Regions from separate parts of the uncultured Spongiibacter sp. genome, predicted to be linked through region 1. Evidence: predicted binding sites of a transcription regulator. Region 1 holds the regulator's gene; each other region holds the start of a gene.
What was found. Region 1 encodes LexA, which represses DNA repair genes until DNA is damaged. Its sites were predicted from a motif close to ACTGTNTNTANANACAGT; they were not measured.
Positions count from the first base shown of each region.

Region 2: a site for LexA is predicted at 4,463-4,480, ahead of recN (DNA repair protein RecN). Genes of this name have one in related genera too.
Region 3: a site for LexA is predicted at 3,172-3,189, ahead of dinB (DNA polymerase IV). Genes of this name have one in related genera too.
Region 4: a site for LexA is predicted at 2,360-2,377, ahead of ABNS66_RS13390 (YebG family protein). Genes of this name have one in related genera too.

Region 1 is NZ_CAXGPO010000054.1:1,104-8,300, forward strand. Features, by position in the region: partial or broken gene topA (type I DNA topoisomerase) at 1-1,564, shown strand, start outside; gene ABNS66_RS15335 (DUF6586 family protein) at 1,570-2,049, shown strand; gene ABNS66_RS15340 (hypothetical protein) at 2,146-2,415, shown strand; gene ABNS66_RS15345 (hypothetical protein) at 2,473-2,886, opposite strand; gene lexA (transcriptional repressor LexA) at 2,889-3,491, opposite strand; gene ABNS66_RS15355 (DUF6763 family protein) at 3,662-3,982, opposite strand; gene ABNS66_RS15360 (mechanosensitive ion channel family protein) at 4,234-5,361, shown strand; gene ABNS66_RS15365 (S-methyl-5'-thioinosine phosphorylase) at 5,354-6,100, shown strand; gene ABNS66_RS15370 (CsiV family protein) at 6,068-6,841, opposite strand; gene mfd (transcription-repair coupling factor) at 6,879-7,197, opposite strand, start outside.
Region 2 is NZ_CAXGPO010000023.1:2,518-9,714, forward strand. Features, by position in the region: gene ABNS66_RS10880 (YhjD/YihY/BrkB family envelope integrity protein) at 1-279, opposite strand, end outside; gene dnaJ (molecular chaperone DnaJ) at 367-1,497, opposite strand; gene dnaK (molecular chaperone DnaK) at 1,671-3,596, opposite strand; gene grpE (nucleotide exchange factor GrpE) at 3,731-4,300, opposite strand; gene recN (DNA repair protein RecN) at 4,505-6,172, shown strand; gene fur (ferric iron uptake transcriptional regulator) at 6,206-6,619, opposite strand; gene bamE (outer membrane protein assembly factor BamE) at 6,694-7,074, shown strand; gene ABNS66_RS10915 (RnfH family protein) at 7,080-7,197, opposite strand, start outside.
Region 3 is NZ_CAXGPO010000003.1:68,112-75,308, forward strand. Features, by position in the region: gene flgB (flagellar basal body rod protein FlgB) at 1-233, opposite strand, end outside; gene flgA (flagellar basal body P-ring formation chaperone FlgA) at 562-1,257, shown strand; gene flgM (flagellar biosynthesis anti-sigma factor FlgM) at 1,338-1,643, shown strand; gene ABNS66_RS02775 (flagellar export chaperone FlgN) at 1,640-2,032, shown strand; gene dinB (DNA polymerase IV) at 2,080-3,144, opposite strand; gene ABNS66_RS02785 (hypothetical protein) at 3,283-3,684, shown strand; gene ABNS66_RS02790 (DUF1244 domain-containing protein) at 3,692-3,982, opposite strand; gene ABNS66_RS02795 (hypothetical protein) at 4,103-4,696, shown strand; gene ABNS66_RS02800 (helix-turn-helix transcriptional regulator) at 4,693-5,847, opposite strand; gene ABNS66_RS02805 (SDR family oxidoreductase) at 5,939-6,727, opposite strand; gene ABNS66_RS02810 (hypothetical protein) at 6,845-7,197, shown strand, end outside.
Region 4 is NZ_CAXGPO010000036.1:285-7,481, reverse strand. Features, by position in the region: gene acnB (bifunctional aconitate hydratase 2/2-methylisocitrate dehydratase) at 1-1,695, shown strand, start outside; gene ABNS66_RS13395 (YibL family ribosome-associated protein) at 1,930-2,286, opposite strand; gene ABNS66_RS13390 (YebG family protein) at 2,409-2,693, shown strand; gene ABNS66_RS13385 (efflux RND transporter permease subunit) at 2,748-5,843, opposite strand; gene ABNS66_RS13380 (efflux RND transporter periplasmic adaptor subunit) at 5,833-6,942, opposite strand; partial or broken gene ABNS66_RS13375 (TetR/AcrR family transcriptional regulator) at 7,053-7,197, shown strand, end outside.

The DNA of each region.
Region 1 (7,197 bases):
CGGTGCTCAGGAGGCTCACGAGGCGATTCGCCCCTCCGACGTCAATGTCGAGCCGACCCAATTGTCCGGCATGGAGCGGGATGCGGAGCGTCTTTACACCTTGATCTGGCGGCAGTTTGTTGCCTGCCAAATGGTGCCTGCTGAGTTCACCAGCACGTCTATCACGGTCAAAGCGGGGGAGTTTGAGCTGCGTACCCGCGGCCGCGTGATGCGCTTTGATGGGTTTATGAAGGTTCAGCCGCCGGCTGCGAGCAAAAAAGACGACGATCAGGAACTGCCCGATGTAAAAGTCGGAGATCATCTTGAGTTGCTTGAGGTTGATCCCAGTCAGCACTTTACCAAGCCTGCGCCGCGTTACAGCGAGGCAGCGTTGGTAAAAGAGCTTGAAAAGCGCGGCATCGGCAGGCCATCGACCTATGCGTCCATTATTTCTACGATCCAGGACCGCGGTTACGTAAAAGTTGAAAATAGACGCTTCTACGCCGAAAAAATGGGCGATATTGTCACCGATCGTCTAGTCGAGAGTTTCAGCAATCTTCTCGACTACAGCTTCACCGCGCGGATGGAAGAGTCCTTAGATAGCGTTGCTTCTGGCGACAAAAACTGGACGGCGCTGCTGGATGAGTTTTACAGCAATTTTAGGGCGACCCTCGAAAAAGCGGAGGGCAGTGACGATGGGATGCGCAGCAACCAGCCCACCGAAACGGATATTCCCTGTCCGAAGTGCGGGCGTAATATGCAAATCCGCACGGCCAGCACCGGTGTCTTTTTAGGGTGCTCGGGTTATGCCTTGCCGCCCAAAGAGCGTTGTAAGCAAACCATCAATCTGGTTCCCGGTGAGGAATTTATTAGTATTGATGCGGAAGACGAAGAGGCAGAGTCTCGGGTCTTGCGCAGTATGCACCGTTGCAAGCTGTGCAACACGGCAATGGAGAGTTACCTGATCGACGAAAGTCGCAAATTGCACATTTGTGGCAATAACCCCGATTGCAGCGGCTATGAGATTGAGCAGGGCGCCTTTAAGGTTAAAGGCTATGACGGCCCAATTATCGAATGTGATAAGTGTGGTGCTGACATGCAGCTGAAAACGGGGCGCTTCGGCAAGTATTTCGGTTGCACGAGCGAGAGCTGCAAAAACACACGCAAATTACTGCGTAACGGCGAAGCGGCACCGCCGAAAATGGACCCGGTTCCTATGCCGGAGTTGCAGTGTGAAAAAGTCGATGACCACTACGTACTCCGCGACGGTGCCTCCGGACTGTTCCTGGCTGCCAGTGGCTTCCCCAAAAACCGTGAAACCAGGGCACCCAAGGTGAAAGAGATTCTGCCTCACCAGGCAGAGATCGATCCTAAATACGCTTTCTTGTTTTCTGCGCCAGCGCAAGACAACGAGGGGCGAGATACTGTTATTCGCTACAGCCGTAAGACCAAGGAGCAGTATGTGCAGTCTGAGGTTGACGGCAAACCCAGTGGTTGGTCCGCCTTTTATGAAGGCGGTAAATGGGTGGCGCATGTAAAGCAGAAAAAAGCGGCTAAAAAATCGCCAGTGAAGAAAGCGAAGTAGGGCGTATGTCAGAGAGTTACCGGGGGCAGTGCAACCTCCATTTACACTTCGCTAAGCAGTATCTCGCTGACAGTGAAGGGGACGCCGAGCCACAGTGGAGCGGGCATTATCAGCGAGCTTGTGTTGAGTCTGCGTTGTGGCAGCTACGGCTGGCCTACGAGTGCCATTTGGCCGACTTACTCATCCAGCAACCGCTATATAGCCAGACTTTACCCACTGGGCGTATGAATGCTCAAGTATTGACGAAGGCCGCGCACCCTCCGGAAATTGCAGAGTTGGCTGATCGCGAAATACACGATGATCAGTTGAAGTGGATGCTGGACTACCGTTTTGTGCGCCAGCCCGGTGATGCAAAACAGTACAACCCGTCGCTGCTAAGCACCGTTACGGTTTCTGATCAGGACGATATTGAGCTTGCTAAGGGCTGCTTGCAGTTCCTCAGCGAGCTGATCGCGAGACACCGAAGCACACTCTTGGAGTATTGATAGGTCGGTCTACTGACAGATTGGCCTACTGGTCGCTGGGTTTGTTACACTTAGCAAACGCGTCAACGCGTGGTGATAACAAACAAGGGAAACTCTGTGCTGGCTTATTTAGAATTGGTTGAATTGGCAAATGGCGATATCGTGCTTCAGCGTTCCGAAGGCGACGAAAAGCCATTGGTGATGATCCGGTTCTCAAGTGAGGCCAGAGAGCAAATTCCAGGCTCATGTTTAGAGATCGCCCGTGCAATGGTGCAGGCTGGTCTAGAAGCTGCGCAGGTTGTGAGCGAAGAGCTTAGTGACGACGCCGCTGAAGCACAAGACGACGATCAGGACGATATTCACCCCCCATCAAAGACCCTCCACTAGGGCATAGAGCACCTCTTTACCCCTTATGTATCGTGGCTGCTGGGTCCCTCTTGGCTGTTAATTTTGAAGCTGTATCACCAGGCACTCGGCGTCGCCAGCCAGCGCTGCTCGCTCTAGAGCGCAGCGTTGTTCTGTGCTGAGGGGAGTGTTCGTCAAAACCGCCACGGTGTGACTTTTCCCGCGCTCCAGCGCTCGTGCCGCAATATTGCAGAGGCTGCCGCCGTTCGACACAACCTGTAATATTCGCTGGCCGCGATCTTTGCCGCAGGCATCGAGTAATGGTTTGAGAGGTCTGTCTGCAACCCAGCACAACCAACGCTCCTCAGTTTGTCCGCTTAGCTGCATTAGCATGGCGGCCAGCAGCGTGCGTGACAGGTGCGCCTGGCTGCTCAACATGATATCGGTAATGCGCGTAGCAGTGTTGTGCTGCTGAGCGTTTGAGAACAATGATGTTTGCTCGATCAGTGCCATGCTTAACTCCCGCGTCTCAGTACACCCACACTCAAGCCCTCAATGGCGAAGTCCTGTTCTCGCAGGTCAACTTCAATGGGGGCGTAGTCGGGGTTTTCGGCGATTAATAGCAATTGGTGTTTGTTCTTTTGGTGTTGCAAGCGCTTTACAGTGACCTCATCACCAATTCGCGCGACGATGATTTGTCCGTTCTGAGCCACCTGGCAGCGGTGTACAGCCAATAGATCATCTTCAAATATTCCGGCATTGATCATGCTGTCGCCGCGCACGCGAAGGAAGTAGTCGGCCGAGGGAGAAAACAGGTTTGGCGAAATCGCGCAATGGTCTTCAATGTGCTCCTGAGCCAGGATGGGGCTACCTGCAGCAACCTGGCCAACAATGGGAATGCCGAGGTCTTCGGGAAGGCGAATACCTCTTGAGGCGCCGGGTATAATTTCGATCGCGCCTTTTCTGGCCAGAGCCTTGAGGTGCTCTTCGGCAGCGTTAGGTGAGCGAAACCCGAGTTCTCTGGCAATGTCTGCACGGGTCGGTGGGTAGCCGGTATCGTCGATATGGCTCTTTATCAGCTCGAGTACTTGCGCTTGTCTGGCGGTTAATTTTTCCATGTTCTGGCATCTGTTTATCTATACAGTAACTGTGAGTATATACAGTATTTTGTTCTGTGCAAGCCGCGATCGGTAATTTTGATGTTGGCTGAAAGTGGGAGGGTAGATAAAAAGAAGCCCACCCGAAGGCAGGCAGGAGGGGGAGCGCGGAAAATTCAGTGTTTCAGTGGCTAGAATTCATCGAGGATGCCGTTGACAACATCGCTCTCGATTTCGTGTAGCGGGTTGCCGATCTGCTCCGGCATGATGCCATCATCCCAATGGCGGTAGTCGTCATCGCTGAGCTCGAACGCATTTCGCCAGTCCTCTGGCTCTTCAATACCGGTGAGCTTTAGCTGCCTCCAACTGTCCAAATCGTACTCGCAGATTTCTCCGTCAATTAATTGCACTTCTATTGTGTCCAGGCCTTCATCTGTAGCCACAACTTCGAACTGCTGACCGGTTTCCAGGTCTTTGTACCAGCAGCCTATCAACGCATTTAATGATGCCATAGCGTTCACCTCCTAAAGTACGTATCTCCAAGCTATCATGTCCCATCGGGCTGTCCAGTAGGGATTTATCCGAGAGCCCGGGTGTGGCTTTGTGTCGTTGTTATGGGCTTCAAGTTTAAATCTTCGCACTTTCAGTAAGATGCCCGGCTAAGTTAAACTGATTTTCTTTTTTTCACCCCGTTTTTTAGCACGCTAATGAATAAGTGGCTCGGGGTTAACAAGCAATCTGTATAAGTAGAGGGCAGCGTTTGATGTCGATGGATTGGATTAAAGGTATAGAGTTTTCTAGCTACCCTTGGCTCACGGAAGTGTTCATCGTTGTTCTTATTGTTCTGACGGCGAACTTACTGGCAGGCCGCTTGCTGAATGTTCTGGGCGAGCGTTTTAAACGCACGCATAACCTGTGGGATGACGCCGTTTTGCTCGCTGCGCGTCGTCCGCTGGTATTGTTGATATGGGTGGTCGGCGCCAGTCACGTATTAGAGATTATCGCCGGTAGCACTGACGCCGACATTTTTACCGCGCTGCAACCGTTCAGAGCCGTTGCGGTGATGGCGATTTTGGGTTGGTTTCTCGTGAAGCTGGTTCACGAAATCGAAGCGGGCCTGCTCTCCAGAGAATACAGCGATAGCGACGAGCCGATCGACCAAACAACGGTGATGGCGCTGGGCAAACTGGTGCGAAGCGCGGTCATCATTGTTGTGGTGTTGATGATTCTTCAGAACCTTGGCTACAGCATTTCTGGTGTACTGGCCTTCGGCGGCATTGGCGGGATAGCGGTAGGCTTTGCCGCAAAGGATTTGTTGGCGAATTTTTTTGGTGGCCTGATGGTGTATTTAGACCGTCCATTCTCTGTGGGCGACTGGGTGCGCTCGCCAGATAAAGAGATAGAGGGCACGGTAGAAAATATTGGTTGGCGGCAGACCCGAATTCGCACCTTTGACCAGCGCCCACTGTATGTGCCCAATGCCACGTTTACGCAGATCGCCGTCGAGAACCCATCGCGCATGCTGAACCGGCGTATCTATGAAACGGTGGGCGTAAGGTATGAAGATGCGAGCAAGTTACCCGGCATTATCAGCGGCGTAAAAACCATGCTGGAAGCGCACCCCGAGATTGATCTCAGAAAAACGCTGATTGTGAACTTCAATAAGTTCAACGCGTCGTCCTTGGATTTCTTTATCTATACCTTCACCAAGACAACCCAGTGGGTGAAGTACCACGAGATTAAGCAAGATGTTTTGCTAAAAGTCTTAGAGATTGTCCACGAGCATGGTGCTGATGTGGCGTTCCCCACCACCACGGTGAAAATGGACCCCTTGCAGATCGAAAATGCTGCTCGCCAAAGCGGAGCGGCCGGAGACGAAAAAAATGCGTAGACCCATTGCAGTTATTGGCGGTACAGGGCTGTGTGATTGGCCGGGGGCTCACATGTTGAGCAGTGAAGCCGTGGCAACGCCCTTTGGTGAGCCCAGTGCACCGGTTCAGCATATGGAGTATCAGGGGGCGGAGTTTCTGTTTTTGCCCCGGCACGGTGTGGGGCATTCGCTGCCGCCACATGCAATTAACTACCGCGCGAACATTCACGCCTTGAAGGCTGTTGGCGCAGGGGAAGTGATCGCAGTGAATGCGGTAGGGGGAATCAGCGAGCGCTTTGTTGCGGGTGTTATCGCACTGCCTGAGCAAATCAATGACTACACCTGGGGACGCGAACATGCCTTTTACGATGGTCGTGATGGCAAAGTTGAGCACGTGGACTTCAGTTACCCCTACTGTGAAGAGCTGCGGCTACGATTATGCGCCGCTGCCCAAGAGGCGGATATTGATATTGAGCCCTACGGCACCTACGCGGTAACTCAGGGACCGCGTTTGGAGACGGCTGCAGAGATACGCCGCTTGGCGCGCGATGGCAACGATATGGTGGGTATGACCGCAATGCCGGAAGCGGCACTCGCTCGGGAGGCCGGTCTGGATTACGCCTCCGTGTGCCTGGTGGTGAATCCAGGTGCCGGCCTGAGCGATACGCTCATTACGATGGAAGATATTCAGGCCGTTATTGATACCGGAATGTTGCAGGTAAAGTCGTTACTCTCCCACGCTATCGCCAGCCACGGGTAATTCCTGAGGCTTGCTGATCATAACCAGTAAGCCAAACAAGGGGTGGTCGATGTAGTGTAGCTCTTCGCTGCGCATGCGGCGCTCCTGCTTCATTACCACGATGCGCTCTACCGGCTCCGCCCCGGCAGGGATTGCGGGCTCAGCATCTGCTAGCTGGGGATTCTGTTTTAAAAATTCGGCGTACTCTGGACTATTTTCAAACGCCTCATCGACAAAGCCGTCCTCGTTTTCCGGTGCGGGTCGGTAGGGATGGCGGGGCAGGTAGTAATTACCGCCGCGTTCACCGAACTGAGAAAGCCAAAGCATGGGTTGCGCATATAGGTAGCGCTCCAAGGCAATGCGAATATAGCCCTCAAGCTCGAAGTGCTCGCCGACTTCCCGCCCGCCGCGAATGAGGATAGCTGGTGCTTTGCTGCGTGGTTGCAGGTCTTGAATCCAACTTTGCTGAGTAAGAATACGGTAGCGCGACGACAGCTGCAGAGAGCGTAGGGCTTTGGCGAATTGTGGGTGGTGCTGCTGTGTGCGTTGCAAGTGCCCGCGGCCTGTGTCTTTCAAGCTTTGCCAATCTCGCGGGTAACGCAGGTGCAGATTGTCTGGCCATGCCTCGGCATTGTTCGCTGCGGGATCGGTATTGGCGTAGACCACAATATCGATTTGGTAACGGTTGTCGGGCTCAGCGTGCAGTGGCGCGGCAATTGCGACAGCAAGTAAAAATAGCGTAGCGAGTTGAAAGCGGGGCATATCCTGGTCTCTTGTTGTTAAGCGCCGTCATCGACGTTTACTTTGTACTGGGTGTCAGTGCTGCTAGCAAGTCGTCAACGGCACTAATACGCTGTTCGGGGCTTTCCACCTCTTCTTTGAAGCGCATAGCGTTAGCGCCATCAAGTTGGTAGCGCAGAGCATTTTTCTGCACCAATTGAACAATAGCCATTGGATCCACCTGCGTGTCTTCGGCAAATTCCAGGCGTCCCCCTCCTGCTGATGCCTCGATTTTGCGTATACCCAGTGCTTCTGCTTTGAGGCGGAGCTGGGCACAGCGGAACAGATTTTTACAGGCTTCGGGGAGCAGGCCAAAGCGGTCGATCATTTCCACCTGT
Region 2 (7,197 bases), on a different contig from region 1:
CGGCGCCAGGAACTGCAGCATGATCGGCTCAAGCTGCTTGTTGTGCATGCCAAAGGCCTTCAACACAGAAAAGCTCACCGCCAGCATCGGCACCAGAGAAAGCAGCGTGGTATACACCAAACTCATCGCCCGCAGCGTGAGCTCGCCTTTAGCCAGATCATCCAGCACCACATACACGTAACGCAAGATATGCACGCACCGGCGCCGCCAAGGGCTGTAATTGGCAACCTCCGGCGACCAAAGCGACTCAGCAACAAAGCGATTGAGGGTTTTTTCCATAGTGTGTCGTCCAACCCGGATACCAGGGTCTCAGGATGGAGAAAAATGCGAGGCAAGTCGAGGGGAGGCCACCCTCCCCTCAACTATTTACAGCTTCATGTCGTCAAAGAAGTCTTTAACGCCGTCAAACCAGCTTTTCTTGCGCGGCGACTGCTTGTCATCGCCATCCAGCGTTGACTGGAACTCTTGCAGCAGCTCCTTTTGGCGCTTGCTCAGCGATACCGGCGTTTCAACAACCACCTTACAGATCAAGTCACCAGTGCTGCCACCACGAACCGGCGTAATCCCCTTGCCGCGCAGGCGGAAAGACTTACCCGTTTGCGTCTCGGCGGGAATCTTAAGTTTTACACGGCCATCAAGGGTGGGCACGTCCAACTCGCCACCGAGCGCCGCGTCGGCAAAACCAATGGGCACTTCGCAGTGAAGGTGCTTGCCATCGCGCTTGAAAATGGGGTGTGGACGCACTGACATTTGCACATACAAATCGCCAGCGGGACCGCCGTCGGGGCTAGCCTCACCCTCGCCGCTCAGGCGAATGCGGTCGCCAGTATCAACGCCGGGCGGCACTTTCACCGACAGCGTCTTGGTTTCCTCTACCCGGCCCTGGCCATGACAGTCATTACACGGGTCAGAAATAATCGTCCCGCTACCCCGGCAATTGGGGCAGGTTTGCTGCACAGCAAAGAAGCCCTGCTGCATGCGCACCTGACCCACGCCATTACAGGTTCCGCAGGTAAGCGGCGTCGAGCCTTTCTTGGCACCGCTGCCGTCACAGGTTTTACACGACACCAGAGTCGGAATACGGATTTTCGCCGTTGTTCCGCGCACCGCTTGCTCAAGATCGATCTCAAGCGTGTAGCGCAGATCCGCGCCGCGCTGCGGGCCACGCTGACGCCCCCCGCCACCGCCGCCAAAGATATCGCCAAAAACATCGCCAAAGATGTCGCTGAAGCCAGCGCCACCTGCGCCGCCACCGAAACCTCCGGCACCGCCACCTACCGCGTCGTGACCAAAGCGGTCATACGCTGAGCGCTTCTCAGAATCCGACAGCACCTCATAGGCCTCTGTCGCCTCTTTGAAAATATCTTCCGCCTTGGGGTCATCCGGGTTGCGGTCCGGGTGATTCTTCATGGCGATACGGCGATAGGCTTTTTTAATTTCCTTCTCGTCCGAATCTCGGGACACGCCCAGTATTTCGTAGTAATCGCGTTTTGACATCGTCTCGCTTCACGCTGTGTTGGGCGCAGACAAACCCCGCAAGCCCAGTAAAAATTCAATCTCTCATCACACGCGAAACGGGAGCGGGCCAAACGCCCTGCAAAACCCCAAGGTTTTAGCGCCTCCCTTCTCCCGTTCACGCCAGCAACGCGGGGCAGAGCCCCGCCCGCCGCTTACTTCTTGTCGTCGTCTTTGACTTCTTCAAACTCCGCATCGACAACGTCGTCGCCGGCCGCTGAGGCTTCTGGCTGCTCACCGCCTGCCGCTTCCGCTTCTGCCGCTTGCTCGGCGTACATCTTTTGCGCCAGGCCCGCAGAGGCTTCGCTAAGCTCTTTGGCAGCCGCTTCGATGGCCTCGACGTCGTCGCCTTTAACGGCCTCGTCAACCTTCACCAGCGCTGCTTCAATGGCTGACTTCTCTTCGTCACTCGCCTTATCGCCAGCTTCTTCCAGCGTTTTGCGAGTCGCGTTAGCCAGACCTTCGGCGTTGTTGCGCGCAGTGACCAGCGCCTCAAACTTCTTGTCAGCTTCGGCATTCGCCTCGGCATCGCGCACCATTTGCTCGATCTCGTCCTCGTTCAAGCCGCTGGAAGCAGTGATGCGAATAGACTGCTCCTTGCCAGTTGCCTTGTCTTTGGCCGATACATGCAAAATACCGTTGGCGTCGATGTCGAAGGTTACTTCGATCTGCGGCAGGCCGCGCGGTGCCGGCGGAATGTCCGCAAGGTCGAAACGACCGAGTGACTTGTTCGCCGACGCCTGCTTACGCTCACCCTGAACCACGTGAATGGTTACGGCAGTCTGGTTGTCTTCCGCAGTCGAGAACACCTGCGACTTCTTCGTTGGGATAGTCGTGTTCTTCTCGATCAGCGGTGTTGCCACACCACCCATGGTTTCAATACCCAGGCTCAGCGGGGTGACGTCGAGCAGCAATACGTCTTTTACATCACCCGACAGTACCGCACCTTGCAGGGCAGCACCCATCGCAACGGCCTCATCCGGGTTCACGTCACGGCGCGGCTCTTTGCCGAAGAATTCAGTCACTTTAGACTGCACCAGCGGCATACGCGTCTGACCACCAACCAGAATCACTTCGTCAACCTCAGAGGCAGACAAACCGGCATCTTGCAGCGCCGTTTTCATTGGCTCCAGCGAACGCTTCACCAAATCCTCAACCAGCGACTCCAACTTGGCACGGCTCAATTTAACAACCAAGTGCTTAGGACCGGTGGCATCTGCCGTGATGTAAGGCAGGTTAACCTCGGTTTGCTGACTGGAAGACAATTCGATCTTCGCTTTTTCAGCCGCTTCTTTCAGGCGCTGAACTGCCAGCGAGTCACCTTTCAGGTCAATACCGTTTTCTTTCTTGAACTCTTCCGCCAGGTAATCAATCAGGCGCAGGTCAAAATCCTCACCACCCAGGAAGGTGTCACCGTTGGTCGCCAGCACTTCAAATTGGTGCTCGCCATCCACCTCGGCAATTTCGATGATCGAGATATCGAAGGTACCACCACCCAGGTCGTACACGGCTACGGTGCGATCGCCCTTGGCCTTGTCCATACCGTAGGCCAGTGCAGCCGCCGTCGGCTCGTTGATAATCCGCTTCACTTCCAGACCAGCGATACGGCCGGCATCTTTAGTCGCCTGACGCTGAGAGTCGTTGAAGTAAGCAGGAACCGTGATAACCGCCTCGGTGATTTTTTCACCCAGGTAGTCTTCAGCGGTTTTCTTCATTTTCTTCAGTACTTCCGCAGAGATCTGCGGGGGTGCCAGCTTTTCACCCTTTACTTCAACCCAGGCATCGCCGTTGTCGGCTTTGCTGATGGTGTAAGGCACCATCTTGATGTCTTTTTGAACAACATCGTCCTCAAAGCGGCGACCGATCAGGCGCTTAACCGCATACAGGGTGTTGTCCGGGTTCGTCACCGCCTGACGTTTGGCGCTCTGACCAACCAGAATTTCATTGTCGTCAGTGTAAGCAACAATAGAAGGCGTGGTGCGACCACCCTCGGCATTCTCAATAACCTTTACCTTGTCGCCATCCATTACCGCCACACAGGAGTTGGTGGTGCCAAGGTCGATACCAATAATTTTACCCATAACTTTTCTCCGCATTCGCTGTTTACTGCGCGAGGCACCCAGGCCCCGTTAAACTCTGTTCTTGCTGTAGATATTGGTCCGTTTTTCTCAATTTCAAGCCGGCCATCAACATCTCAGGTGTGAATATTTGGCAGTTACTCCGCCTTCGCGACCACAACCATCGCCGCACGCAGCAGGCGCCCGTTCAGGGTGTAGCCCTTTTGCATCACATCAATCACCGAGTTCGGCTCCGCACTCGGGTTAGGCACCATCGCCATCGCCTCGTGGAATTCCGGGTCAAATGGCTGACCGGTTGGATCGATCTGTTCAACATTGTGGCGCGCCAGCGCATCCAGCAATGATTTGCGCGTCAACTCCACACCTTCAAGAATCGGCTTCAGCGCCTCGTCTTCGGTATCGGCAGCCGCAAGCGCGCGATCCAGATTGTCCGCCACGCTCAACATATCCCCGGCGAACTTCTCCAGCGCAAACTTGCGCGCGTTCTCGGCGTCTTTCTCGGCGCGGCGACGCACGTTCTGCGCCTCTGCTACAGCGCGCAACGCCTGCTCTTTGGCATTGGCCGCCTCTTCACGCGCGGCGTCCAGCTGCGCCTGAAGATCATCTCCCGCATCGGCGCCCTGCTCTTCAGCAACCTGCTCAACCGATTCTGCCTGCTCCGCTGCCAGCTCTTCAGCCGCGGCTGTTTTATCTTGTTCCTCTGCCACCTTAGCAGCCTCCTTCATTTCGCCGGACGGCCCAGCCGCCCAATAACTTCCGCACCCCGAGGGTGAGCTTCCCCGTGTATGGGGGCTCTGCCAGGTTTTTCAAGGCCGCCGGTATTTTTAATTCCCAGAACGCAACCAGGGCTTGAGCGGGCACAGTCAACTACTGTATAAATAACCATACATCTTCATTTTGGAGCCGCCACCATGCTGGTTCATTTAAGCGTCAGCAATTTCGCCATCACCCAAGCCCTGGAAATCGAGCTACAGCCGGGAATGACGGTATTAACAGGCGAGACCGGCGCCGGCAAATCGATCATGCTCGACGCACTCGGCCTGACACTGGGCGACCGCGCAGACAGCGGCATTGTGCGGGCGGGCGCCGAACGCGCCGACATCCATGCCGAGTTCGATATCAGCGATATTCCCCTGGCCCGCCAATGGCTGCAGGAGCGAGAGCTGCTGGCGGGCAACGAATGCCGGCTGCGCCGAGTAATCACCAAAGAGGGACGGTCGCGCGCCTATATCAACGGCCAGCCCGCCACCGTAAACGACACCAAAGAGCTCGGCGGCCTGCTCATCGATATTCACAGCCAGCACGCCCATCAGTCCCTGCTTAAAAAGCCCTATCAACGCCAGCTGCTCGACGCCTTTGCCGGCGCCAGCGAACTGTGCAGCTCACTGGGGGAAGACTGCCTGCGCTATCAGCGCATTAGCAAGCGCCTCAACGAACTCGAAAGCCACCTCGATGAGCAAAACGCCCAGGAACAACTGCTGCGCTACCAACTCGACGAACTAGAGCGCCTCGATATTCAGCCCGGCGAAATTGAAGAACTGGAGATCCAACAAAAGCAGCTCGCCAATGCCGAGCAAATTCTGGCCGCTAACCACCACAGCCTGGCCCTGTGCCGCGAAGGCGAAGTCAACGCGATGGGTATTTTGCATCAGGCGCTCTCGTCACTGAGCGGCTGTCAGCACGGCCACCCAGCACAAGAAGCCGCCATCAGCCTGATTGAAAGCGCACGCATTCAGATCGAAGAGGCCGCCAGCGAACTGCAGCGCGTCACCGACGAAACGGAACTGGACCCCCAGCGCCTGCAAGACGTTGAACAGCGGCTCGACGCCATCTACCAAACCGCGCGCAAACACAAGATCCAACCCGAAGAACTTCCCGAGCTGCAACAATCGCTGCAACACCAGCTCGAGCAGCTCGACGCAACCGATGAAAAGCTTGATGCCATGCGCCAGGAGCAACAGCAGGCGCTCAGCAACTACCAGAGCAAAGCCACGAAGCTGAGCAAGCTGCGCAGCGCCGCCGCGTTAAAAATGAAAAAACGCATTGAGGGCAAACTGGGCGAACTGGCAATGAAACACTGCGAAGTGGAGTTTGCCATTATTCCTCTTACTGACGATGAGCCGCACAGCCACGGCGCCGAAGACATCGAAATTCGCATTCGCAGCAACCCCAACGCCGCGATGGGCCCGCTGCATAAAATTGCCTCGGGCGGCGAATTGTCGCGTATCAGCCTGGCCATACAAGTCGTCACCGCTCAGGTTGCCGCGGTTCCGACAATCGTCTTCGACGAGGTGGACGTGGGCATTGGCGGGGCGACCGCAGAAATTGTCGGCCAGCTACTCAACGACCTGGGCAAACGCAGCCAAGTGCTGTGCGTCACCCACCAGGCACAGGTGGCCAGCCAGGGCGACCACCATATTCGCGTTAAGAAAACCGGCAATAAGACCGCCTTGCGAACCGAGCTGGAGCCGCTGGCAGAAGATCAAAAAATCGAGGAAATTGCCCGAATGCTGGGCGGGATAGCGATAACCGAGAATACCTTGGCACATGCCAGAGAAATGCTCGGCATACGCCACTGAACGCGGGCGGCAGCGCCGCCCGCAAGATAAGCGTTACTTCTTGGGACGAACGTACAACACCAAGCTGTGATCGACGAGTTCAAAGCCGCGCTCTTCCACCAGTTTGTGTTGGCGCTCCTCGATCACGTCGTCGTAAAACTCGATCACCTCACCACTCTCCATACACACGATATGGTCGTGGTGCTCGCCCTTGGCCAATTCAAAAACGGAATGCCCGGCCTCAAAGTTGTGGCGCACCACCAAGCCGGCGGCCTCAAACTGAGTGAGAACACGGTAAACGGTCGCCAGGCCCACATCTTCACCAGACTCCATCAGCGAACGGTAGACATCTTCCGCACTGAAGTGCTGATTTTCAGCTTCGGCCTGCTCAAGCAGTTGTAGAATTTTTACCCGAGGTAGGGTGACTTTAAGCCCAGCTTTGCGGAGCTCTTGATTTTCGCTTGACATAAACCACTGACCTTAGCGTTGTGTTTAGGTTTGCGCTATTATCCCTGCCTCTGCGAGTGATTGGAACCCTGACTATGTTTTTGCGTATTGCTACCGCCAGCCTGGTAATTTTGCTTGGCGCCTGCAGCTCTCTGGAGTTTCCCGGCGTTTACCGCCTGCCCATCGATCAGGGCAACATCATCACCCAGGAAATGGTAGATCAGCTTGAAATCGGTATGAGCCGCAGCCAGGTTGAATACGTTATGGGCACGCCGCTGATTCGCGACAGCTTCAGCCCCGACCGCTGGGATTATGTGTACACGCTGAATAAAGAAGGCAAGCCCGCCGAGCGCCACCAGCTCAGCGCGTACTTCCAGGGCGACAAACTGGTGCGCATCGTTACCGACGTTAAACCCTCAGCCGAAGGGAAAATTAGCAGCAGCGCCGAGGCCGACGCCCAACCCGCTAGCGAATAAGCAGGTCAAGCCTGCTTGCGAGCCTTGGCTTTAGCCGCCCGCTGTTTGCGAACCTCTTTCGGGTCGGCGATCAGCGGCCGGTAGATCTCCACGCGCTCGCCATCGTTGAGCGCCTGCGCATCA
Region 3 (7,197 bases), on a different contig from region 1:
TGCCCCGCCGCTGGAGCGACCGCTTCGGTAATATGCGCCGCATTGCTGCGACTGAGCGATAACTGCTGGCCCTGCGCTGCCTGGCCCAGTGCTTGTTTAAAGTCGATATCGCGTGCCTTGTAGCCGGGCGTGTCAGCATTGGCTATATTGGCGGCCAGCAGTTCGGTACGCTGCTGGCGAAGCAGCAGTGCCTGCTGGTGTATACCGAGTGCCTTATCAAAATTAATCGCCATAAATCTGTCTCGCTAAAGTTATGGGCTGCGCTGCCGATACACTGGATAAGGGCGCAAAGCCTTTGGCGTTCGACATGTCCGACGCAAAGCGCGTGCCACTTTTTTATTCCTATATTTTTCAATATGTTATAAAACCGACGCCAACAAACCGTCGGTTTTTCGGCAAGCCCTTGCCGCCAGTTTCACCGGCGAGCGGCAAGTCTTTGTCACGCCTTCTAACACTCACTCTATTTCGCAAAACTGGCATAGCAATTGCTGCTCACCTCATAAAGCCGCCGCGCCGACAAAAACTTGGCGCCGCAAATTAGTAGTGAGGGAATAAGGTGTCATGATCTGGCGCGTAGCAATCACCATTGCTCTTCTGAGCAGCGTCTGCCCGAGCACTCTGGCAAGCGCTGGCGTGGAGTCAGCGCAGCGTATTAGTGCTACTGCCAGCCAGTTCATTGCCAAACGCCACCCCTGGCAAAACGAGAACACCCGTATCACCGTGGGCGAACTCGACCCGCGCACCCGTCTGGCAAAATGTAGTCAGCGACTACAGGCCTTTTTGCCGCCCGGCGCGAGCATCCGGCGGCGCACGACGGTGGGCGTGCGCTGCGAAGGTGTTAAGGCATGGAAGGTGTACCTGCCGGTAACGATCGCGGCATTCACTAAGGTCATGGTGAGCAAGCACCCTATCGCTGCCGGCCAGCGAGTGACTGAAGCGGATATCACTTGGACAGAGCGCGATGTATCGAGTCTGTCATACGGATACCAAAAGGGCCTTGGAGGTCAGGGAATGCTCAGCCGACGCAGTATTCCCCAGGGCGCGGTTATCACCGCGAATATGCTGGAGGCCCCAGCGATGATAAAGAGAGGACAAGAGCTCAAGCTCATTAGCCGCAGTACTGCCATTAACGTCAGCATGAAGGGCCGTGCCCTGCAAGACGCGGCGAAGGGTGCTCGAATACGGGTGGAAAATATCAGTTCAGGCAAACAGTTAGAAGGTATTGTCATTAGTGGTAATACGGTACGAATCGAATAAAAAAAAGCTAAAGTTTTATCGATAGCTGCCGTTAACTGTCATAAGGCATACCATCAACGCCAATGTAATGAGGAATTATCATGGTCGATCGAATTAATGGCGGCCCACTCGGCCAGCCAAGAAGGCTCGACAGTAACCCGTCTTCAAACGCGACCAACGCCGCGGATGCCGGTGCCACTTCGCCGCTCGAATCGGCAAGCACACCAGCTGCTGATAGCAGCCTGGTTGATCGCGCTCGAACCGCAATTGCCGGCAGCGACGGTATCGACCGTCAAAAAGTGGAGGCGATTAAAACCGCAATTCGCAACGGTGAGTTCACCGTCGACAGCGAACAGGTGGCAAAGGCCTTTGTCGATCTGGAACGACTGACAGATCCTAGCGCATGATGACCGATACCGAGCAACAGTTACTGGCCCATAGCCAGCGCTTTGAAGCGCTGTTAAACGAAGAGTTGGCGGTGCTGCGCGACCACGGCGACGCCGACCGCCTGCGCGAGCTTGCAGAACAAAAAATGGATTGCTGCCAGCAATTAGAGACGCTCGAGCGCCTGCGCCAACAGCAGCAGCCAGAGCGGGCGATGTCTGCAGAGGTGACTCAGAGCCTGCGCCGCTGTCGCGACCTGAATGAGCGTATCGGCAGCCTGCTTAGTCGACAGCAAGATTACAATGAACAGGCCATGCACATCCTCGGGCTGGGCAGCCCCGCCCTGCGCACCTATGGCGCCGATGGCCAAACAGGCGCGTCAGCCTACAGCAGACGCCTTGGCGAAGCCTGAATACAAACAACGCAATCTTATCAGCACCGCGCCGGCGCCCGCCGTCGCTAGAAAAGGCTGAGCTGCTGTTGCTCTACCGGCGCGGCGAAACGAACACCCACACCAATCAAGCGAACCGGGCAATGCAATCGCGCCCAGGCCTGTATCATCAGCGGAGGCAGGCAGGCGGGGTCAAGCTTGCCTTCCTGGCGCAATTCGATGGTCGTTACCTTAAATTCCCTGCTCTTCAACTTAACAAACGCGCCCGCGATAGCCTGTTTACTATGTGGCTGCAAACGCCGCTGTAGTTCGTCTATGAGTTGGGCAAGCGCTGCATCCGCGGCCTCCCCTGGCGACAGATCCTCGGCAAACGTGCGCTCAACGCTCAACGATTTGCGCTGCCTTTCGGCCTTTACCGGCCGCGCATCCACACCGCGCGCATAACCATATAACTGCCGCCCAAAGCGACCAAAACGCTCCACTAAGGCCAGCTCGCTCCACCCTTGCAGCTGCTCGCAGTTTTCGATGCCCAGTGCCGCCAACTTCGTCGCCATCACTTTGCCGACGCCGTGAATCTTGGTTACTGGCAGCGCACGAACAAAGTCATCGACCTGATCGGGCCGTATCACCGTAAGCCCGTCAGGTTTTTGCCAGTCGCTGGCAATCTTCGCCAAAAATTTATTCGGTGCAACGCCCGCGGAAATAGTAATTCCCACTTCGCGAGCAACCGCTTGCCGGATCGCTTCGGCAATGCGGCTGGCGCTGCCCTGAAAATGCGGCGACTCGCTGACATCCAGGTAGGCCTCATCCAGGGACAACGGCTCGATCAGCTCGCTGTAGCGACTAAATATTTCACGAATCTGCGCAGCAACATGGCGGTACTTATCCATATTCGGCGGGACCAAAATCAGCTGCGGGCAACGCTGCAATGCGGTTGCGGTCGGCATTGCCGAGTGCACACCATAGGCGCGCGCCTCATAGTTGCAGGTAGCGATCACGCCGCGCCGACTGGCCTTGCCACCAATGGCAATCGGCCTACCGCGCAAACGCGGGTCATCACGCATCTCCACCGAAGCGTAAAAACAATCGCAGTCGCAATGAATGATCTTTCTCGTGTTGAGCACCGACACCATGGCGCAGAAAACCCGCTTAAGCCAAATACTGTACAAACATACAGACTTTACGCGAGCAGCTAGCGCTTGTCACTCATGGTAGTGAGGTATACTGTGCGCCACACCACCCACGTTGAATTAAAAAGGAATGCCGTAGCAATGAGTATTGGCAGTTGGACCCCGGACTCTGAAAAAGCCGCTATCACCATTGATCGAGACTTTCTCGAGCGCTGTATAGCACTGAGCGATGACGCGTCCCTGGCAACACTCCCCTCGCCGTTCACTGAGGAGGAGCAGCAGCGCTATAGCGCCGTCATGCGACTACCCGCTGCGCCCTGGCAACTCGCTGTGGCCGATTTCGACAACGCTGAGCTACAGGCACTCATTCGCTTCTTCACTGTTGCCGAAGAACGGATTAGCGGCTGGGAAGCTGGCGCAGAATCCCCCGCCATTTGGATCAACAAAGTGTTGCGCAAACGCGGTGAAAAGCTATCTGTTGAGACACTGCGCTGGATTCGCGCAAATAGCCGCAATCGCTTTATCCCCAATGGGGGCCTCTAGGGCGCTGCTACTTCTGCTCTTTATTAAACGCTGCCAGCGCTTCGGGGCTGGCTTCTTTTTGGTATTTCGATTTCCATTGCGAATACGGCATGCCATAGACTCTTTCGCGCGCCGCGTCGTAATCCACCTCTATGCCCTGCTCTTCGGCTGCAGCCGCATACCACTTCGACAAACAGTTACGGCAAAAACCCGCCAGGTTCATTAAGTCGATATTTTGCACATCTTTGCGGCCGTCCAAATGCTCGAGCAAGCGGCGAAAAACCGCTGCCTCTATCGCATCGCTCTGTGACTTGTTCATAATTTGTTCACTCATTCGCTGCATTACTCTGTTCATTATCAGGAAATTTGCTATGTTAAGCCAACGAACAGACTTCCTGCTCGCGACGTACCCCAACACTTTATGACGGAGTCAGAAAGCATGGCTAAACAAAAACTAGACCCTGTAGCGCTGATCAACCGGGAGATTGAATCTCTGGAAGATAAAGTAGAAAAACTACGCGACCGCTTAATATCCGACGCGGATAAAGCACTGGAGCGCGCTAAGGCGCAAACTGAAAAAGCGCGAGCGAAAATTCGCCAGGAGCAGGAAAAGCTGCGCGAGCTGCAAAAGAAAGCCAAAGAAAATATGGATGCCCGCATACAGCGTCAGGTGGAGCGCGCCCACAAGGCCGTGGACTCTGCGCGCGAGCTTGAGGTGGACGCCAAGGCGCTGGTCATTATGGCCCGCGAACAAATGCAGGATTTAAAGGCTGACTATCAGCGTGCCAAGGCTCTGGCTAAGGCTGCCCGCGATGCTGCGCGCGACTTCGACAAGAAAAACCCACCTAAGAAAGCGGCCGCTAAAAAGGCAGCGGCAAAGAAAGCCCCTGCTAAAAAAGCCGCAGCCAAAAAGGCACCAGCAAAAAAAGCCGCTGCTAAAAAAGCACCAGCAAAAAAAGCTCCCGCTAAAAAGGCCGCAGCTAAAAAGGCCGCAGCCAAAAAGGCAGCCGCTAAAAAAGCGCCCACCAGCTAGTCGTGACGATCGCTGGCCGGCTCACCGGCCAGCGTGACGACACTATTCAAAATCAACTGAATTAACTGCGTTTGCCGCGCGACGCCGGTTTTCGAAAACACCGAGCTGAGATGCGACTTAGCCGTATTCCGAGAAATATTTAAGCTGAGCGATGCCTCGTCCAGGCTTTGCCCGTTAACCAGTCGCACCGCCAATTTAGACTCTGCAGGTGTTAAACCGAACAGTTCGATTAACACATCACTAGGTGCCTGACGCGGTGCCATGGGGTCACTAATGAACACCGCTACGGCCGGACGCCGCTCACCACCGTGGTCACTGTGCGGCAGGGGTCGTATCAGCAGGCTTAAGCCACTCAATGAGCTGGCACCTGCAAGGCGAAAGGCGCGAACACAGCCTGCCTCGCGCTGGTGATGCGCCTGTATTACCTCGCCAAGTAGCATTTTGAAGTCTTGCTGCTCACGCCGATTTTCAAAACTCAGGCGCCCTCCCTGCAATGCGACACCGCGCCCCTGTGCTAACAGGCGCTCGGCCACTGGGTTGCTATTTAAGCTATCGCCGTTGGCATCCAGGGTAATCACGCCCACCGACAAACTGTCGATGGTATTGGCATACAGCACTCGCTCGCGTTCACTTTCACGTAACCGGGAGTGGATTTGCACCGCCTGTTTAATATGTGGCAGCAGTTGCTTGCACAGGGCCTTTTCCCGCGCGCCAAAATCTTCGCGGCTCTCTGGCCGCGTGACGCGCAGCCGTGCCAGTAGCTCCTCACCGTGCCATAAATCAGCACCCAGGATGTGCCGCACATTGGCTGGCTCTATATAATTTTGATAGTACTCGGACGCCTCGAACTCCTCTGCCGACATGTACTCAGCCACGGTGACGACATCGCCATCGGGAAGATTCACAAAGGGGTCTAAGGCAAAATAGGTCTCGTTGTAGGCGCGATAGATTTCCGGTGAAACCACCAGCGCATTGAGTATCACGCCGGGGTCGTGCTCATTCGGCGGCCGCAGCAGCAAGGTCGCATAATTACCGCCCAAGGCGTCCCTGAGCTGATCCAGAAACGCCTGCCAGGGCGGCGTTTCCAAAGTGCCACCGTAGAGCGCGCGCAGCAGAGCGTCCATACGCGGCGAGATAGAAATCTCAGACATAGAAGATCGAGGCCATTGTGATGCAATAGCCTCGATTCTAAGCGCTGACCGCATGGAATTCATCTATAGCGCACTAAATCCTCGCAGCGGTTTAATGTGGCAAGAAATCGCCACCATTTACATCGAGCGCGGCACCGGTCAGCGCTCGAGAGTACTCCGACCCCAAAAACACAGCGGCTTTGGCGCAGTCGCCGTCATCGGGTATACGGCGCAGCGGGATATTGGCAGCTACAGCAGCTTTTTGCTCTTCGACACTGGGGCCGCCAGCCTCTGCATTCATTTGGAAATAGCCCTCGACCGACGGCCCCCACATCCAGCCCATATAGGCCGAATTCACACGAATATTGTCAGGCCCCAGTTCTAGCGCCAGGTGAGCGGTTGCACTGGCAAGCGCCGCCTTGGAGGCGCCGTAGCCGCCCTGAGTCGGCATGGGTTTGCGGGTTACCATGGTGTTGATCATCACGATCGCGCCGCCACCCTGCTTCTTCATTTGCGGCACGACTTCAAGCGTCAGCCCCATGGTGCCGAAGAAGTTCACATCCATGGCGTCTCGCCAGCTGTCCAAATCTGCCTCAGCGATAGGCCCAAAGTTTCCGGGGTTGTAGGCACTGTTAAACAACACGTCGATACGGCCAAATTCGGCAACTGTCTTGGCAACCAGCTCTGCACATTGCTTGCGGTCACTAATATCGGTAGCCACCTTCAATACCGCATTGTCTAAGCCCTCACTGCGAATCAGGGCTTCAGCATCATCGAGTTTACTGGCGGTGCGGGCACACATCGCCACTTTTGCTCCCTGGCGCGCGGCTTCAAGGGCCAGCTCCTGTCCCAAGCCCGGGCCGATACCCGACACAATGACGACTTTGTCTCTAAGCAACATTTTGACTATCCTGTTTAATTATTCGAATTACTTGTCCCTGAAGCCTACCTAGGCTCGACCCGAGCAGCACCACCCGAATGGGTGGAAGCGCCAAGCCAGAATATACAGCGAGGAAACATGCACCTACGTCGATATACCACCTCAACACTACTCTGCCTGGCCGTGAGCACGCCTGCGCTCGCCGACACATCGCTGCGCCTACAGGCTTCAACGATTGGCGGTGGCGCGGAGCTTGGATACAGCTTTACCCCGCAACTTGGCATTCGCGGTGGCGCCTTGTACGGCAGTTTTAAACTGGACTTTGAAGGGGATGACAACAACGGTATTGAGGGCGATGAGCTCAGCTACAAAAGCGATGTCGATCTGCGCAATGCCTATCTGCTGACCGACTGGCACCCCAGTGGCAAATGGTTTCGGGTAAGTGCAGGCATCTTAATTAACAACAGCTCTGCCAAGGTTATTACCCGCTG
Region 4 (7,197 bases), on a different contig from region 1:
TATGACGGCGTGATCAAGAACGTTGAAACTGGCGAAACTCTCAGCGAATTCAGCCTGAAATCTGACGTCCTGCTGGATGAAGTGCGCGCTGGTGGCCGTATCAACCTGATCATCGGCCGTGGTCTGACCACAAAAGCACGCGAATCATTAGGCCTTGAGCCCTCGACTCTGTTCCGCGTGCCTTCGCAGCCCGCCGACACTGGCAAAGGCTTCACATTGGCCCAGAAAATGGTCGGACGCGCTTGCGGCCTGCCCGAAGGCCAAGGCGTACGCCCCGGCACTTACTGCGAGCCCAAAATGACTACCGTCGGCTCTCAGGACACCACTGGCCCGATGACCCGCGACGAGCTGAAAGACCTGGCCTGCCTCGGTTTCTCTGCCGACCTGACCATGCAGTCTTTCTGCCACACCGCGGCTTACCCCAAGCCCGTTGACATCGACACCCAGCACAGCCTGCCAGACTTCATTATGACGCGCGGCGGTGTCTCTCTGCGCCCCGGCGACGGCATTATCCACAGCTGGCTGAACCGCATGCTGCTTCCTGACACAGTCGGTACTGGCGGCGACTCTCACACCCGCTTCCCAATGGGTATCTCCTTCCCTGCGGGTTCTGGTCTGGTTGCTTTTGCTGCAGCCACTGGCGTTATGCCACTGGATATGCCCGAGTCTGTGCTGGTGCGCTTTAAAGGCGAAATGCAGCCCGGTATTACCCTGCGCGATCTGGTTCACGCGATTCCCTACCAAGCCATCAAAGATGGTCACCTGACGGTTGAGAAAAAAGGCAAGAAGAACATCTTCTCTGGCCGCATTCTCGAGATCGAAGGTTTGGAAGGCCTGACGGTAGAACAAGCCTTTGAATTGTCTGACGCCTCTGCTGAGCGCTCTGCTGCGGGCTGTACCATCAAGCAAGGTATCGAGGAAATTTCAGAATACCTGCGTTCAAACATCACCCTGCTGCGCTGGATGATCAGCGAAGGCTACGGCGATGCACGCACACTTGAGCGTCGCGCTCGCAAAATGGAAGAGTGGCTGGCCAACCCAAGCCTGCTCGAAGGCGATGCAGATGCGGAATACGCAGCAGTTATCGAAATCGATCTGGACCAGCTGACCGAGCCCGTGGTTTGCTGCCCGAACGACCCAGACGATGCCAAGCTGTTGTCTGAAGTTGCCGGCGACAAAGTTGATGAAGTCTTTATCGGTAGCTGCATGACCAATATCGGTCACTTCCGCGCAGCCGGTAAACTGCTGGACGCCCACAAAGGCAGCCTCTCTACCCGTCTGTGGTTGTCGCCACCAACCAAGATGGACCAGCACACGCTGATGGAAGAAGGTTACTACAACATCTTCGGCGCCGCTGGCGCGCGTATGGAAATGCCAGGATGCTCGCTGTGTATGGGTAACCAAGCACGTGTTGCCGATGGTGCCACGGTGCTGTCTACGTCTACACGTAACTTCCCCAACCGCTTGGGTACTGGCGCCAACGTTTACCTGACCTCAGCCGAGCTGGCAGCGGTTGGCGCAATTGTTGGTCGCCTGCCTACGCCTGCAGAGTACCTGGAATACACTCAAAACCTGAAGAGCATGTCAGCGGACATATACCGCTACATGAACTTCGATCAAATTGAGTCCTTCCAGAAAGGCGCTGAAGAAGGTGCGCGCATTGCCTCAGTAGAGATTACTGAAGTTTCTGCCTAAGCCATTGCGTTAAAATCAAGCCGCCTCCGGGCGGCTTTTTTTATGCCTGCAAAACGCGAAAGTCTATTAGCGCTAATCGTCATTGCATGGGCTGCGGCGATAACCTCACCAATCAACTGGGCGCGGCACGGAGAAAAAAAGAAGTTAGCTACAAGGCATAGCGTAGTGGCGGTTTTGCCACAACTCAAAGGGCTGGAAGCGACACTCGCCTCCAGCGGCACGTATTAACCCGGTCTAGAAAGCCTTAGGGGAAAAGCCTGTCACCTCATCAAGCCCCATCTCGCGCCCCAGTGCGGTAAGCGGGTGCACAACCACCAAGCCTTTTACCGATTTTTTCAATTTACCCATGTCAGCTTGCTCGGCCTTGCTTAAAGCCCGCTTGAACTTCATTGCCTGCAGCATTTCAGCCTTGCTGCTATTACTGCGTGACTGCTGCCCTTTAATACTGGCACGTCGTTTTTCCAATGCCGCAATTTCACGGTCAAATTGAGCGATCAAGATATCATCACCCCGACTCACCGCCGCTTGACGCTTTCGGCGCTGTAAATCGAGCTTGTTATTAATTTGCTGAATTTCTTTATTGAGGTTCACTACCCGGTCCTTTTACCCACGGCTACGGCGCGCAGTGTAACAAAAGCGACGCCTTATTCCCCTTGAAACAATAACTGTATACATATACAGTTATAAAAAATCACTACAGCAAGAGGTGAACCATGGCGGTTGTAGCCAAGTGGATGTGCGACAGGGACAACACGATGTTTGACAGCAAAAAAGACGCGGACGCTTACGACAAAATGCTCGAGCTCGCCGAGCAATTTACCGCGCTACTACAGCGTGAAGTTCCCGGTGTAGACGATGCCAAAGCAGAGAATTTCGGTATTTTACTCGCCAAAAATAAGGATGCACTCGTTCAGGCCTGCAAGGGCAAAGTCGAAGCCTTAGAGACCTTGTCGCAAGAACAGGACAACAACGTTCACGCATTGGCCCAAGGTCAGTGAAAAAAGCATAGCGGCTGCCATCAATACAGCCGCTTCCCCCCTCCTTCGCACACACTAAAGCGGCGCTGACAGCTGTTCTTTAGGCTCGGCTTTCAATTCATCCTCAGCCAAGCCGGGGAAGTATTTCATCAAGTAAGGACGGCGCAGGACCAGAAAGCTGGTGGGTACGAAGACCAGCGAAAGAATAGTGGTCAACACCGTGCCGCCAGCAAGTACCACCGCAAAGGGTGGCCAAAATGTTCCCTCAGCGATCAACAGCGGGACGAGTCCGGCGACCGTGGTAATTGTCGTCGAGGAAATGTGACGCGTACACTCAGAAACGGTTTCAACAATCTCTGCGCGATTGCCCGCCATCGCCAACGGCGATGCCTTTAGCTCCGTGAGAATAACAATCGCCGCGTTAACCGCCAGCCCCATCAGCCCCATCAAACCGATGATCGCCGTAAAACCAAAGGGATAACCCGCCAACCACAGACTAAAAATACCTAGTCCCGCCGACTGAAAGGCCACTGCAAACACCAGTGCCGACAGACGGAAAGAATTGAAAGCCATTACCACGGTCACGATCAGCAACACCAAAATGATGCCAACGCTGCTCATCAGCTTACCCACGGCCCGGTTGCGACCCTCGGCCTCTCCGCCGATCTCCAGCTCGTAGCCCACTGGAACGATAAAGTCGTGCTCATCCAGGGACTGGCGCACCGCCGCTAACACCACCGCTGGCAGTACGCCGTCGCGAACATAGATTTCAACCTTGTTCATTCGCCGACCATCGCGCCGGGTGATCTGGGCTTGCGCGGGACGCAGTTCTGCGCTGGAAATCGCCGACAATGGCCGCGACCCCGTCGGTAAAATAAGGGGGAAGGACAGGAAACGGTCAACACTGGTTTCCTTCACGCCCGCCCCTGACACCCTAACCGGCAGCTGCTCACTGCCATCGAGTAAACTGCTGCTAATAACACCATCGACACTTGCCGCGAGCAGTTGTGAAACATCACGCAGCCCAACCTGACTGCGCTGCGCCTCACTCTCTTCCACGTCCAGCCACAATTTCGGCACCACTTCGCCGAGAGAGTCTCGCACGTGCACAACATCATCGAGGTCTAGCGCAATACGCCTCACCTCATCGCCAAGGCGTTTTAGCTGTGCAATATCGCTGCCGTATATACGCAGCTCAACCGGAGCAATGGTTGGCGGCCCCTGGCCCAAACGCCGAACAATTGTCTGATACTCGGGAAAGGCCTGGTCCAGCTCATCTTGCAGGACTGAAACAAGACGGTTTGCATTGGTGGGGTCACTAACCGTTGTCATCGCCTGCGCGTAATTTGGCGTGCCATCGCGATTATCCAGCAGGTTGTAGTAAAACGAAGGAGCACTGCGCCCAACAAACCAATGCAGGGCCTCAATCTCACTGTGGCTATTGATCCACTCGGACATCCGCTCAGTGGCGCGCTGGGTTTCGCGTATGCCGGTACCTGCCGGTAAATACACCTCGATATCAATCATGTCTCGATCCGAGGGCGGGAAGAATTGCTCAGGCAGGGTTTTCAACACCATAAAGCCAATAAGCGGAAGCACGCAGCACAGCAATGCCACGCGTCGCGGCCACATCAGCGCACGACTGAGAAATGCGCGAAACCAGCGGTTGATGGCCGACGACGACATTCCCGGCGCCTGCTCGGCAGACAGCCAGCGCCCGGCGATAGGCGCGATGATAAAGAGTGAAATAATCCAGCTACCGAACAGCGCAAAAATCACCGAGTTCGCCAAGGGCCCAATAAATTCGCCAGCGGAGCCCGGCATCATGGCTATCGGCATAAAGGTTAGCATGGTCGTTAGCGTGGAGCCCAGCAGCGGTACCCACAAGTGTTTAAATGCCTTAACCGATGCCGCAACCGCCGAATAGCCGGATTCGCGATAGCGACGCACCATATCGGCGACAACAATAGCGTTGTCGACCATGATGCCCAGTGCCACGATTAAGCCCGTTACCGACATCTGGTGAATGGGCAAGCCACTGATATTCATGCAGGCCAGCGCGTAGAGCATGGTCAGCGGTAGCGACAAAGCGACGATTACCGCCGAGCGCCAGCCCAGGGTAAATAGCAAAATGGAGAAGATAAACAAAAAGCCCAAGGCGATATTGCTGACTAACTCGCTGAGCCTCGCACTGGTATAGCGCTCCTGGGAAAACAGCTCTTCAACAACAATTTCATCGGGGAGATTCTTGGTGAATTCCCGCAATTCGTGGCGAAGATCCTCGGCCCACAAATCCCCGCGCACGGTTGGCAGCATTCGCACTGCAATGGCGATACTGCGCTCGCCATCAATAATCGCCAGCTCGCTGGGCACCACCGGCTCACCGCGATAGACCCTGGCAATATCTTGCAACTGCAACGAGCCACCATCAGCCAGGGTCAACAGCGGTGTGCGACGAATGCGCTCGATCTGATCGAAGCCACCCAGTAGCTCCATGGACAGACGTTGTTTATCGCTCACTAACTCACCGGCGGCCGTTTTTGCATCGCTATTGCCCAATAGCGCGGCAATTGCGGGCACGTCTAGACCAACAGCGCCGGCCTTGATCACATCCACCTTAACCTGAACTTCCTCGGCCGGTGCCCCCCACAACTTAACAATATCGGTACCGTGAAGATTGCGCAGATGGCTGGCCAATTCTTCTGCGTAGCGCCCCATCCGCAGTAAATCCGCCTGCCCTTCCCCCTGCCAGCGAAGGCTACCAATCCAGGTAAAGGCGTAGTTGCGCTCATGATCCAACTGTGGTGGCGCCGCATCAGCGGGCAGATTTTTCGCTGCCTTTTCCAACTTGTCGCGAACTTCAGACCACAGGCGGTCGGTATCGTCGGGCTTTACTTCATCGGCAAATTCAATACTGATCGCGGCAACCCCAGATTTGGCCGTGGAGTCCAGGTGGTTGATCTCCGGGATGCTGCGCAGTTCGGTTTCTATCGGCTCGACAATCAGTGTTTCAACTCGTTCGGCACTGGCCCCGGGCAGGCTCGACAACACAATTCCGTGACGATTGCCAAAACGCGGATCTTCCAGCCTGGGCAGACTGGCCACCGCCGCCAAACCGGCGACGAGGACCAACGCAACGCCGAGGGCAATGTAGCGCGGATTATTCAGCATCGACACTCTCCTCGCCCTGCCACAGGGTGACCTTTTGCCCCGGCGCTAAGCGGTGCGTGCCGGCCTCAACAAGCTGGTCGCCATCGTTAAGTTCAGCTTGCACATAGACGCGCCCGCGGTATTGGTACAGAGGCTGCACCGAACGTTTGCGCAGGTGGAATTCACCCTTGTCATCTTGGCTCACCTGATAGACCGCCCATGTACCGCGCACATCGCCCAGCAGTGCACTCATCGGCAGCCAGAATCCCGCGCTTTTGCGCACGACCGGCAAAATCAAATGCACGGTCTCGCCATCAACGAGCGGGGTGTCGTCCACCAACTTCACGCGAATGCTGCGAGTCTGTGTGCGCCAATCCAGGTTTCGCGACACCGACAACAGCTTTACCGCCCACAGTTGAGAGCCCCGCCTGATCTGCATCTCCTGGCCGAGAACCAGGTCCCTGCCGAGCTGGTCGGAAACGCCAAAGACCGCCTCGTTGCTGCCCGTTTCAACCAGCTGCATAACCGCCTGGCCCGGGCCAACGACCACTCCCTCTTCAATTTGAAGCGAGGCAATCTCCCCGTCAAAAGGGGCCAGTAGCCGCGATTTTTGCAAGCGTAGCTTTACCCCCCGCAATTTTTCTTCCACTTGATTCAGCTGCGCGCTGGTCGCCCTTTGGCGGCTATTGATATCGTCCATCTGCCCAGCGGACACATACCCTTTTTCCGACAGAGCGGTGAATCGCTCCAAGTCCCGTTTAATCTGCTGCAAGCGTGCCTGAACTTCTAAGCGAGCAGCCCTCAGCTCGCCCTGCTCGATACGCAGCGCCTCGGTATCGAGTTCGGCCAATACCTCGCCGCGCATTACTGGCTGGCCATTTTCGACGTGTAAGGTCACTACCCGCCCGGCAAATTCAAAGCCAATATCCGCACGCTGACTACCCACAACGCGCCCGGCAAATAATCGCTGTACCTGGTAACTGTCTTGGCGTTCCACCACCACCGTTTTCACCGGATGCGTGTTCGCCATCGTGCAATCCGCCGCCAACATCAGCGATACGCCCATCAACAACGGCAGCAATACACTGGTCAGGCGGCAGGGAAAGTTCGGATATAACATAGGGCGGAACTCTAATTAGACTCGGTAGTCTAGAATATAGGGAAATCAGACTGGACTGTCTAGTCCATTTTAGTTACGGTATTTCAACAATCTAAAGTAAGGCCTAAGAAGTGAGTCAAGAGAAAAATCGCGGTCGCAGTAAGAGCGAGGAAAAACGCCGCTTAATCATTGATGCGGCAGGCGACCTATTTATGGAGCAAGGCTATGAAAATGCCAGCATGGACGGTATCGCCAAGCTCGCGGGCGTCTCTAAGC